One region of the Mesorhizobium sp. M1423 genome, then DNA from elsewhere that is predicted to be linked to it. Evidence: predicted binding sites of a transcription regulator. Region 1 holds the regulator's gene; the other holds the start of a gene.

What was found. Region 1 encodes LexA, which represses DNA repair genes until DNA is damaged. Its sites were predicted from a motif close to TGTTCNNNNTGTGTTCNG; they were not measured.
Region 2: the regulator LexA is predicted to act here: its motif matches at 4,112-4,129, upstream of NKG95_RS03890 (ATP-dependent helicase).

The regions. Positions count from the first base shown of each region.
Region 1 is NZ_JAMYKU010000006.1:151,781-158,005, forward strand. It holds gene NKG95_RS10270 (molybdopterin molybdotransferase MoeA) at 1-109, shown strand, start outside; gene NKG95_RS10275 (hormone-sensitive lipase) at 117-947, opposite strand; gene kynU (kynureninase) at 1,043-2,290, opposite strand; gene lexA (transcriptional repressor LexA) at 2,762-3,493, shown strand; gene NKG95_RS10290 (ComEC/Rec2 family competence protein) at 3,487-5,952, opposite strand; gene gltX (glutamate--tRNA ligase) at 6,048-6,225, shown strand, end outside.
Region 2 is NZ_JAMYKU010000002.1:220,079-226,303, reverse strand. It holds gene NKG95_RS03900 (ATP-binding cassette domain-containing protein) at 1-213, shown strand, start outside; gene NKG95_RS03895 (ABC transporter permease) at 210-1,253, shown strand; gene NKG95_RS03890 (ATP-dependent helicase) at 1,263-4,070, opposite strand; gene NKG95_RS03885 (glucose/quinate/shikimate family membrane-bound PQQ-dependent dehydrogenase) at 4,323-6,225, shown strand, end outside.

The DNA.
Region 1 (6,225 bases):
TTCCTCGATGCTGAAAATGCTGGCCGATGCCAACGGGCTGATCGTCCGTGCGCCGTTCACGCCCGCCGCGGCGGCGGGCGCCGCTTGCGACGTGCTGATGCTACGCTGAACCTGCCTCACTCCGAGATCAAGGTCCGGGTCAGCGGATGGTCTGGATCGGCCAAACCGTCGATGATGTTGAAATGATGCCGGTCAGGCTCGACCACCGAACTGGTCGCGGCACCCAGGCCGATCCAGATGTTGGCCAGCAACGCGCTCTGGCGCAGGAATTCGGCGCGCTCGCCGCCGCCGGCCCAGCAGGTCAGGCGGGCCTTGTCCATCGGGCGCAGCAGCACCGGGCTTTCGGCCTGCGCCTCGGCCTCATCGATCGCCAGCGTCTCGTTCATGCCGGTGCGCATGATCGGGCGCAAATCGTGCACACCCGAGATCGATACGACATGGCGAATGCGCCGGACAATTTCGGGCGCCAGCGGCGTCGTCGTCGTAACCATCCGGCTAACAAGATGGCCACCGGCCGAGTGTCCGGTCAGCATCAGCGGCCCTGCGACCATCCCCGCCGCCTTGCCGATCGCCGCGCCGACTTCCTTGACGATGCCGCCAATGCGCATCTGCGGACAGAGCGTGTAGGACGGCATCGCCACGGCATAGCCGCGATCAACAGCGCCAGCGGCAAGATGCGACCAGAAACTCTTGTCGAATGCCATCCAGTAGCCGCCATGGACGAACACCACGAGCCCCTTGGGCTTGGTGGCCGGCAGGAAAAGATCGAGCCGGTTGCGTGGGCCATCGCCATAGGCCATGTCGAGCCGCGCCCGGCCCTCGGTCGAAAGCACGTCGCGAAAAACCCGCGCGGGCTCGACCCAGGCCGCCGGCCAGCGATCGCTGCCGGCTATGTTGGCGCCGTTGGCATAGGCGTTGTCCCAATCGGCAATGTGACGTTCGAACACCCTGCGCCCTCCCCTGGCAATATGGCCCTGCAACGAGCGTGAGCATCGCGCGGCGCGTCGTCGCCAGCCTCACGATTCCAGCTCTCGCATCAATCTCAAGTGACAGCCGCCTTGATGGCGAAGCGCGCATCCTTCCACGCACCGGTGCGCAGGATGTCCTCAAGCACTTCGACGGCCTGCCAGACATCGGCATAGCCGACATAGAGCGGGGTGAAGCCGAAGCGCATGGTCGATGGCGCGCGAAAATCGCCGATCACGCCACGTTCGATCAGCGCATGCATGATCTGGTAGCCATGCTCGTGCATGAATGAAATCTGGCTGCCGCGTTTTTCCCCGTCGCGCGTGCTTTCGAGCGTTAGCCCGTAAGTGCCGCACTTTGCCTCGACAAGCTCGATGAACAGATCGGCCAGCGCGATGCTCTTCTTGCGCACCGCCGTCATGTCGACATCGTTCCAGATGTCGAGCGCGCCCTTCAGCGTGCGCATCGACAGGACCGGCTGGGTGCCGCACAGAAACCGGCGGATGCCGGTGCCGGCCGCATAGCCTGGCTCGAAGGCGAAGGGCCGTGCATGGCCCCACCAGCCGGTGAGCGGCTGCTGGATGTCGGCAAGATGCCGCTCAGCCGCATAGATGAAGGCAGGCGCGCCCGGTCCGCCATTCAGATATTTGTAGGTGCAACCAACGGCAAAATCGGCGTTTGCCTTGTCGAGCTCGACTGGCATCGCACCGGCGGTGTGGCAGAGATCCCAGACGATCATCGCCCCGGCCTCCTGGGCCCTGCGCGTCAGCGCCGGCATGTCGCGCAGTTCGCCCGACTTGTAGTTGACGTGGTTGACCAGCACCACGGCGGTGCCTTCGTCGATCAGCTCTTCGATGCTCGGCGCGTCGACCCCCGAGAGGCGAAGCAGCGTATCTTTTCGCATCGAAACCACACCGTCAGCCATATAGAGGTCTGTCGGAAAACTGTCGCCCTCGGCGACGATGACCTGCCGCTCCGGCCGCATGGCCATGGCGGCGTGCAGCAGCTTGTAGATGTTGACCGATGTCGTGTCGCAGACCACCGTCTGGCCGGCCGCGGCACCGATCAGGCGCCCGAGCTGGTCGCCGAGTTCGAGTGGCATGTTGAACCAGCCGGCCGTGTTCCAGGCGCGGATGAGATCATGCGCCCATTCTTCGGTCGCTGCCTTGCTCAATTCATCGAAAGCGGCACGCGAAGCGGCCCCTAGCGAATTGCCGTCGAGATAGATCACTCCTTGCGGCAGCACAAAGCGGTCGCGCATCGCGCGCAGCGGATCTGCAGCATCCAACGCCTTTGTGGCCACGAGATCGGGAATTCCTGTCATGATTTGTCTGCTCCCCCAAGATTCACCGCTACGCCGGACACGCATCGACGGCATCCATCGGTCACGAGCGGTTCTCCATTACCTGGTATCGCGCAGCAAGGCCCCACCGGCGACAAGTTGCCTGACCACGCGGTGGAAACCAGGAGCCAAGCCAACCCAAGGTTGGCGTTTTGAGTTCGTTTCGTTCACGGTGCATTGGCCAACCGCACAGTCGATACGGCTTCAATTCCGTGCCCCTTTGCCGGCTGACGGCCGATACCAGTGCCGCCTTCTGGGAACCCAGAGGCCGAAAACGAAAGCAGAATCAAGGCGATGAGGCCCGCGGCGGTGAAAATGCAGCGTTCCGGTTTGGTGAGTGGTATCGTTTCCCGAGCCCTAACACATTCATTAAACTTTAAACAGTTGCGGAACACAACTGGAACAGATAGTGTTTGTTCTGGGTTTGTTTTTCTGATTCTGTTGGGGGTCGCTATGCTGACGCGCAAACAACACGAACTGCTTATGTTCATCCACGAAAGGCTGAAGGAAAGCGGTATCCCGCCCTCCTTCGACGAGATGAAGGAAGCGCTCGACCTGGCTTCCAAATCGGGAATCCACCGGCTGATTACGGCGCTGGAGGAGCGCGGCTTCATTCGCCGTTTGCCCAACCGGGCCCGTGCGCTGGAGGTGCTGCGCCTGCCCGATTCGATCGCCCCCGGCCTCAATGCGGCACGCAAGTTCTCGCCGAGTGTCATCCAGGGCAGTCTTGGGCAAGGTCCTCGGCAGGGCAAGCCGACATCGTCGCGCGTCCCTGCAGCCGGCAATGACGACGATGTCGTTGCCGCCGTGTCTATCCCGGTGATGGGCCGCATCGCCGCTGGTGTGCCGATCGATGCCATCCAGCACCAGACGCATTCGATCTCGGTGCCGCCGGACATGATCATGGGCGGCGAGCATTATGCGCTTGAGGTCAAAGGCGATTCGATGATCGAGGCTGGCATTTTCGACGGCGACACGGTGATCATCCGCAATGCCGATACGGCGAGCCCTGGTGAGATCGTGGTGGCACTGGTCGACGAGGAGGAAGCGACGCTGAAGCGGTTCCGCCGCAAAGGCGCCTCGATCGCCCTGGAAGCGGCCAATCCGGCCTACGAGACGCGCATCTTCGGGCCAGACAGGGTCAAGGTACAAGGCAAGCTCGTCGGGTTGATCCGCCGCTACTGAGTTGCGCCCTTGGCGCCGGCTTTTGGCTTGTCGGCTCTGCGGTATGGCGGCATGCCCCGCGCCGTGCGTGAAAATTTCCGCTGCACGTGCCAGGGCCGGTATGATTTTTCGACGGCGAAGCGGATTTCGGCGCATGTTGCCGCTTGTGGATCGAAATAGACGGCCGCACTTCCCGCGCGCGCCAGTTGCCGTTTGGTGACGACGAGGACCAGCCGGTCGTAGTAGCAGGGATTATGGGCGGTGGCGTCGTCGATGACGATCAAGCTGGCAAAGGCGCAGGCTGGCCGTGCAGTATCGCGGTCCTTGGCTTGCGCGATGATCGCGCCGGATGGATGCCTGGCAAGGCAGAGACCGTCCGTGCAAATGAACGGCATGCCCGGCGGTAGGTCGGCCGGATCGGCAATGTCGAATTGCGGATCGTTCTTTCCAGGTGTTTCTGGCGCGACGATAGCCTCTGATGTGAGCGCGCGTTTCCAGTTGTCGATGGTGAACTCATTCGGGCGTGCCCGGTTGACCGCGAGTTCACCGCTGCCGATTGGCAGCGCGACCAGCCGTGCGTCCTCCGAGATCAATACATCGGGTACGCGCGTCTGCGTTGTCGTCAGCAAGCCGGCGAGCGCAAAAGGAAGGGCCACGAGCCGCAACCAGGTCGTCGCCATGCTGGCAATGACGAGGGCGATCGTCACCAAAAGGACAGATCTCAGCGAAATCAGCCCGACCGCATCGATCGGCGAGCGCTCGGAGATCCACCCGGACAGGGCGATCATCGCCGTCAGCCCCTTGCCCATCACGTAGAGGAAAGGCCCATCCGCGCCGAACGGCATCGCCAGCGCACTGAGGACGGCGAAGGGCATGACGACCAGTGAGACGATAGGCATGATGGCCAGATTGGCGAACAGGCTGAGCGGCGCCACGCGCTGGAAATGCCATATGGCGAAAAGCGCCGTGGCGCTCCCTGCAATGATCGAGGTCATCGCCAGGCCGCCCATGCCCAGCAGGACCTTTCGAGCGGCAAAGCGTAGCGGCGACAACCGCGGCGGCGGCGTGGTGGCCCTGCCGGCGCGGTAATCGGACCAGCCTGCATAGGCGCCGACAAGGGCCGCCGTCGCGGCGAAGGACATCTGGAAGCTCGGACCGACCACCTCGTGCGGCGACACCAGAATGACCGCGATGGCCGAGATCGCCAGGTTGCGCATGGTGAGCGCGGCCCGGTCGAACAGCACGGCGATAAGCATCACCGCCAGCATGATGAAGCTGCGTTCGGCCGCCACCACAATGCCGGAAAAGACGAGGTAGGCCGCAATCGAAAAAAGCGCGGCGGCCGCGGCATATTTCTTGACCGGCCGTCGCGATGAGAAATCGGGAAACAACGCAAAGGTGCCGCGTAGCAGCGCCATGATGGTGCCGGCGACCAACGCCATATGCAGCCCCGAGATGGAGATGATGTGATAGATGCCTGTACGCCGCATCGCTTCGTTGATCTCCTCGGGAATGCCGGCGCGCACGCCGACGATCAGCGCAGCAGCAATCTCGCCCTCGGCGCCGCCGATGCGGCTGCGGATATGGTCGGCGATGGATTCGCGCGCGTCTTCGATCGAGGAAGAAAGCCGCGCGGCAAGCGGCATGCTGCCCGACGACACGACTTTCGGATTGCCGAGAAAAAAGCCGCTGCCGCCGATACCGGCGAAATAGCTGTCGAAGGAGAAATCATAGCTGTCGGGCCGCACCGGCCCGGTCGGCGGCAGCAGCCGCACATAGCCGGCGATCTCGGAACCGGCGGTCAGCTCAGCCGGTATTTTCATCGCCGAAACGCGGACCCGTTCCGGCATGTAGCGCAGTGTCGGCCTGGCGGTTGAGATCACATCGATCGTCAGCCTGATGCGGCCGCTCGCCATGGGCTCGAACGATACGACGCGACCCGTGAGGCGCGTTGAGATTTCGGAACCGAGCATATGCGTTCCGACACGCCAGGTCTCGACCTTGGCGGCAAGCACGCCAAGCGCGCAGAGCAACGCCGCCATGAAGCACAGGCGGGTTCTGGGCCACGACCGCGAGGCGACGGCACAGAGGGCTGCCAAGGCGACGATTGCGATCGGCTGTGGAAAGGCCGGCTCCACCGCCAGCGCAAAATATACGACCACCCCGCATGCGAGGAACACCGGCACCAGCAGGAAGGCGACCCCACGGTCGAGCTCCAGGCCGGCTGCCGAGGTTACGCCGTTGCGGATACGGGACGGTGACGGGAGGCGGAAACGCCGGCGTAGGCGCACGATGGGCTCGGCCGCGGGCACGGGAACCGTTGCTGGGTCGCTCGCCGGCAGCGACGGGGCATCAAAGCGTGGAGCCGGCAGCAATGCCGGTGCCGGCAGGACAGGCACGGGCGCGGCAAACAGCAAGCGTTCGCTGACGCCGCTGCCAACGTCCTCGCCCTCGCCCGCACCACGGCCTCGCACAGCCATCGGGTCTGCCCCTTGCGCCCTCGACCTCCTATGCTACATGAACGCGCAACGCGCGAAAGTCCGCAACCCACTTCCTTCGCCTGCCTGAGAGTTCCATGCCCGACAAGGTCGTCACCCGTTTTGCCCCCTCGCCCACAGGCTATCTGCATATTGGCGGGGCGCGCACGGCGCTGTTCAACTGGCTGTATGCCAAGCACACAGCCGGCACGATGCTGCTGCGCATCGAGGACACCGACCGCGAGCGTTCCACCGATGCGGCAACCGCGGCCATCC
Region 2 (6,225 bases), on a different contig from region 1:
AGCGGCCGGTCGATCCTGTTCATCGGCCACAACATCCATCACGTCTTCGATATCGCCGACCGCTTCGTGGTGCTCGACCGCGGCAAGGTCGCGCTCAGCGCCGACCGCAGCGAGGTCAAGTCGGCCGAAGACCTCATCAATTTCATGGAAGACGTGGCACATCCCGGCGGATTGCCGGGACTTCGCGACGCCGGGGAGCAGATAGCGCGATGAGCAAGACCATGGATCCCGATCTGCAGACCCCTCTAGGCAGCAGCGATGCCGCCCGAAAGGCATGGAAACACCCGTCCGATAACTGGCTGCGCGGCTTTGTCCTCGACAACCGCGCCGCACTCGGCACGCTTGCCGTGTTCATCGTGATGATGGCGGTGTTCATGATCGCCAATCCGACGGTCTTCACCAGCTGGTATCTCTATAGTTCCGTGCTGACCACGCTGCCTGTGGCGCTGTTCGTGGTGGTGCCGCTCGTCTTCGTCGTCACCTGTGGCGAGATCGACCTGTCGTTTCCGGCGACGATGGGCTTCGCCTCGTGGGTCTTCGCGCTGGTCGTGCAGGCCGGCTACGACCCGTTCGTCGGCATCGCCGCCGCAATCGTCACCGGCATGCTGCTCGGCTTCCTGGTCGGCTCGCTGGTCGTCTATGGCGGGCTGTCGTCGCTGATCGCCACGCTCGGCATGAATTTCCTGCTGCGCGGCCTGATCCAGATCATCAACGAGGGCAGGTCGACCGCGCTGACCGGCCTTGCCGACAGCTGGGCCTACAAGATCTTCTCCAGCCAGCTTTACGGCATCCCGGTGCAGATATTCTGGGCCATCGCCTTCGTCGTGCTGTCGGCGCTGCTCTACAACCGCCATCGCTTCGGTGCCCAGGTCAAGGTGGTCGGCGACAATCCCGACAGCGCCCAGCAGATGGGCATCGATGTCAAGCGCGTCAGGGTGAAAGTGTTCGTCTTCGTCGGTATCGGCGCGGCGATCGCCGGCACGTTCTCGGTAATGATCAACTTCACCTGGTGGCCGACGGCGGGCGACGGATACCTGCTGCCGGTGCTGGCATCGGTGTTCGTCGGAGGCACGCCGACCTGGGGCGGCATCGGCACCGTCGTCGGCGGCGCGATCGGCGCGGTTACGGTGTCCTTCATCCAGACCGGCGTCGTCGCGGCGGGACTGAGCGGCTTCTACGTCCAGTTCTTCAACGGGCTGATCATCATCCTGTCGCTGCTCGGCCATAAGTGGAACCAAGCGCGGTATCGGTGACCGGCGGCCTCAAACCCCCGTGACAAACCCGTCCAGCACGCGTTTCTGGCCGGCCTTGTCGAAGTCGATGGTCAGCTTGTTGCCTTCGATGGCCGAGATGTTGCCGTTGCCGAATTTCTGGTGGAAGACGCGGTCGCCAACGCTGAAGGGGGAGGGCGTGTCGGCGACGGATTTGGCGACCAGCTCGCCGTCGATGGTGCGGCCCTTGATCGAGGTGCGGCCGGCACCGTAGCCCGAGTCGGTTTCGCCATAGCCGATGCGCTCGACCTGGTGGCCGGAGCGCGTGCCCCAATTGCGGTCGGTCGCTTCGGTGCGGTTGGCCTGAGCACGTTGCCAGCCCGGTGTCGCATAGGTGCTGGAGAAGGCGCCGGATTTCTCGGCGCCGTTGTTGCCACCGATGTTATCGAAGCGCGACGCCCCATAAGGATTCTGTCGTCCAGCCCCCTGGCCGCCACGACCGGGAGCGAACGAGCCGCCACCATAGGCATTGCCGTAGCCGCCATAGGAGTTGCCGCTCTCGGCGACCTCGACATGGGCTTCCGGCAGCTCGTCGAGGAAGCGCGACGGGATGGTCGATTGCCAGAGGCCGTGGATGCGGCGGTTGGAGACAAACCAGAGATGCAGGTTCTTCTTGGCGCGGGTCAGGCCGACATAGGCAAGGCGGCGCTCCTCCTCGAGCCCGGACCGGCCACCCTCGTCGAGGGAACGCTGGTGCGGGAACAGGCCTTCCTCCCAGCCGGGCAGGAACACGGTTTCGAATTCGAGGCCCTTGGCCGAATGCAGCGTCATGATGTTGACGGCGTCGAGCTCAGCGTTCTGCTCGGCGTCCATCACCAGCGCGACATGTTCGAGGAAGGAGCGCAGCGATTCATACTCCTCCATGGAGCGTATCAGCTCCTTTAGGTTCTCCAGCCGGCCGGGCGCTTCGACCGAGCGGTCGTTCTTCCACATGTCGGTGTAGCCGCTCTCCTCCAAAATGGTCTCGGCGAGTTCGGTGTGCGGGGTGGTTTCGAGAGCCTTTTGCCAGCGCTCGAAATTGGCTGATACCTCGCGAAGTGCGGCACGCGGCTTCGGCTTCAGCTCGTCGCTTTCGGCCAGTTTTGCCGCCGCCTCCAGCATCGGGATGCGCAGCGCGCGTGCGGTGTCGTGGACCTGGCGGATGGTGGCCTCGCCCAACCCGCGTTTCGGCACGTTGACGATGCGCTCGAAGGCGAGGTCGTCGGCGCCTTGTGCGACGACGCGGAAGAAGGCCAATGCGTCGCGAATCTCGAGCCGCTCATAGAAGCGCGGGCCGCCGATGACGCGGTAATTGAGCCCGAGCGTGACGAAGCGGTCCTCGAATTCGCGCATCTGGAAAGACGCGCGGACGAGAATCGCCATATCGTTCAAATTGTGCTTCTGGCGCTGGTAGGCCTCGATGGTCTCGCCGACGGCGCGGGCCTCCTCCTCGGAATCCCAGGCGGCGTGGACATGCACCTTCTCGTCGTCCTCGGCGATCTTCTCGGTAAACAGCGTCTTGCCGAAGCGGCCCTCATTGTGGGCGATGAGATGCGAGGCGGTGCCGAGGATGTGCGCGGTCGAGCGGTAGTTGCGCTCCAGCCGGATGATGGTGGCGCCGGGGAAATCCTTGTCGAAGCGCAGGATGTTGTCGACTTCGGCGCCGCGCCAGCCATAGATCGACTGGTCGTCGTCGCCGACGCAGCAGATGTTAACTTTGCTTTCGCTCACGGCCGCGCGCGAGCTTCGCTCGCTGGCCTCCGCGGGGGCGGCCTGGCCGGCCGACGCCCGGTCGGGCTTGCGGCCTTCGGCCGAAGAGCGCCCAATCTCCCCCCTCGTGGGGGAGATGTCGGCGGAGCCGACAGAGGGGGGCGCTGTCCCGCCAGCGCTTCCGCCAGGACCATTGGAAGCGTCGCGATCCTTCGCGCCCCCCTCTGTCCTGCCGGACATCTCCCCCGCGAGGGGGGAGATTGGCTTGCCTTGAGGCCGCTGGGCCAGCAGGCGCAGCCACATGTACTGTGCGGTGTTGGTGTCCTGGTACTCGTCGACGAGGATGTAGCGGAAGCGCTTGTGGTATTCCTTCAGCACGTCCGGATTGGCGCGGAAGATGCGGATCGGGTGACATAGGAGATCGCCGAAGTCACAGGCATTCAGCGTCTGCAGCCGCTCCTGATAGGCCTTGTAGAGTTCGCGGCCCTTGCCGTTGGCGAAGGCACGGGCATCGCCCTCGGGGATGTCGGCGGGACCGAGGCCCTTGTTCTTCCAGCCGTCGATCATCTGGGCGAACTGCTTGGCCGGCCAGCGCTTGTCGTCCAGCCCTTCCGCCTGGATGAGCTGTTTGATCAGCCGCACGACATCGTCGGTGTCGAGAATGGTGAAGTCGGATTTGAGCCCGGCCAGCTCGGCATGTCGGCGCAGCAGCTTCACGCCAATCGAGTGGAAGGTGCCGAGCCACGGCATGCCCTCGACATTGCCTTCGCCGATCAACAGGCCGATGCGCTGCTTCATCTCGCGCGCCGCCTTGTTGGTGAAGGTGACGGCGAGGATCTGCGAAGGGAAGGCCTTGCCGGTGGCAAGGATGTGGGCGATGCGGGTGGTCAAGACGCGCGTCTTGCCGGTGCCGGCGCCGGCCAGCACCAGCACCGGGCCTTCGGTGGTTTCCACCGCCAGCCGCTGCTCGGGGTTGAGGCCGTTGAGATAATCGGGCGCGTTGTTTTGATTGCTGCGGGCAGCCATGGCGCGCGCGGCGATGCCCGACGGGGCCACGGGCCGCGCGTTCGGTTCGTCAAAAAAGGGCATGTCTTCCGAAAAGCCGGACATCTCTCCCCGAATGTAGTGATTCGGCAGCGAAAGGCCAGAAGTGTCTCCGTTTTGTTCTCTGTCCAGTCGGTAGACTCACAATCTGAATGGGTCCGCTAACCAAAACGCCGAGCTTGCCGTGGGTCGACGCCGTAAAACGCCGAGCTTGCTTGACAGGGGAAGCGGGCCGGAGAAAGTTGCGTGGGGGCAGGCACGCAATGCGGGGTTGCCCATGGACGCGTCGCGGAGCGCACCAGTCGAAGGAGCACCGTCTTGGCTGTGGTCATCACCTCCCTGATCCTTTTCCTCATCGGTCTGGCGCTTGGCGGCGGCGGCATCTGGCTCGTGACGCTGGGCGGCAGCTGGTATTACGTCATCGCCGGCATAGCTTTCCTGATCGCTGCCTGGCTGCTCTACAGGCGCAGATCCACGGCGCTGTGGCTCTACGCGGCGATCGTGCTCGGCACGCTCGCCTGGGCTGTCTGGGAAACCGGCTTCGACTGGTGGGAGCTCGGCCCGCGCGGCGGCATCATCGTGCTTGTCGCGCTGTGGCTATTGACGCCATGGGCGCGGCGCGGGCTTACCGGTCCCGACGGACGAGCGCCGCTGATCCTCGCGGTGCTGGCATCGCTCGGCGTCGCCGGTTATTCGATGACGACGGACCCAAAGGATATTGCCGGCCAACTCAACACCGACAAGGTGACGCCGACGGCCGAACTCGGCGGCAATGTGCCGGCCGGCGAATGGCACTATTACGGTCGCACGCAATATGGCCAGCGCTATTCGCCGCTCGACCAGATCACCCCCGAAAACGTTGCCAATCTGCAGCCGGCCTGGACCTATCGCACCGGCGACGTGAAAGGGCCCGACGACATCGGCGAGACGACCTATCAGGTGACGCCGCTGAAAATCGCCGACACGCTCTACATCTGCACGCCACATAATTTCGCCATCGCCATCGATGCCGCGAGCGGCAAGGAGAAATGGCGCTTCGATCCGCAGGTCAAGCTCAACAAGGACCGCCAGCACCAGACCTGCCGCGGCGTGGCTTACTATGCCGATGCCAAGATCGCCGCCGGCCAGCCCTGCGCCACGCGCATCTATCTGCCGACATCGGACGCCCGGCTGATCGCGCTCGACGCGGCGAATGGCCAGGTCTGTCCGACATTTGCCGAGGGCGGCACGCTGAACCTGCTCGCCAACATGCCATATCCGAAGCCGGGCTATTACTATTCGACTTCCGCGCCGCTGATCGTCGCCAACAAGATCATCGTCGGCGGCGCGGTCAACGACAATTATTCGACGCAGGAGCCGTCCGGGGTCATCCGTGCCTACGATGCCGACACCGGCGCGCTGTTATGGAATTGGGATTCCGGCAATCCGGACCAGACGACGCCGCTGCCGCCGGGCCAGACCTACACCAACAACTCGCCCAATATGTGGTCGACGGCGAGCGCCGACGAGAAGCTCGGCCTGCTGTATGTGCCGCTCGGCAACAAGACGCCGGACCAGCTCGGCGCCGGACGCAGCGCCAATGACGAGAAATTCTCTTCCTCGATCACCGCGCTCGATCTCAACACCGGACAATTGCGCTGGGTGCGGCAGACCGTGCATCACGATCTCTGGGACATGGACGTGCCGGCGCAGCCGACGCTGGTCGACATAACCACGGCCAGTGGTGTGGTGCCGGCGCTGGTCGGGCCGACCAAGCAGGGCGACCTCTATGTGCTCGACCGGCGCAGCGGCGAGCCGATCGTTCCGGTCAAGGAAGTGCCGGCGCCGGGCGGCGCGATCGAAGGCGACCATACCTCGCCGACGCAGCCGGTCTCGGACCTCAGCTTCAGTCCGAAGCCACTGACCGGCGCGGATATGTGGGGCATCACCATGTTCGACCAGCTGGCCTGCCGGATCGAGCTTCGGAAGCTGCGGTATGAGGGCCGCTATACGCCGCCGTCGCTGCAAGGCTCGCTGATCTATCCCGGCAATTTCGGCACCTTCAACTGGGGCGGCGTGGCAGTCGATCCGGTCCGGCAGGTGATGTTCGGCATGCCGACATACCTGGCGTTCATCTCCAAATTGGTGCCGCGCGCCGACGTGCCGCCGCCGGGCGATACCAAGGGCAGCGAACAAGGCCTGAACCGCAATGACGGTGCGCCTTACGCAGTGATATTGAAGC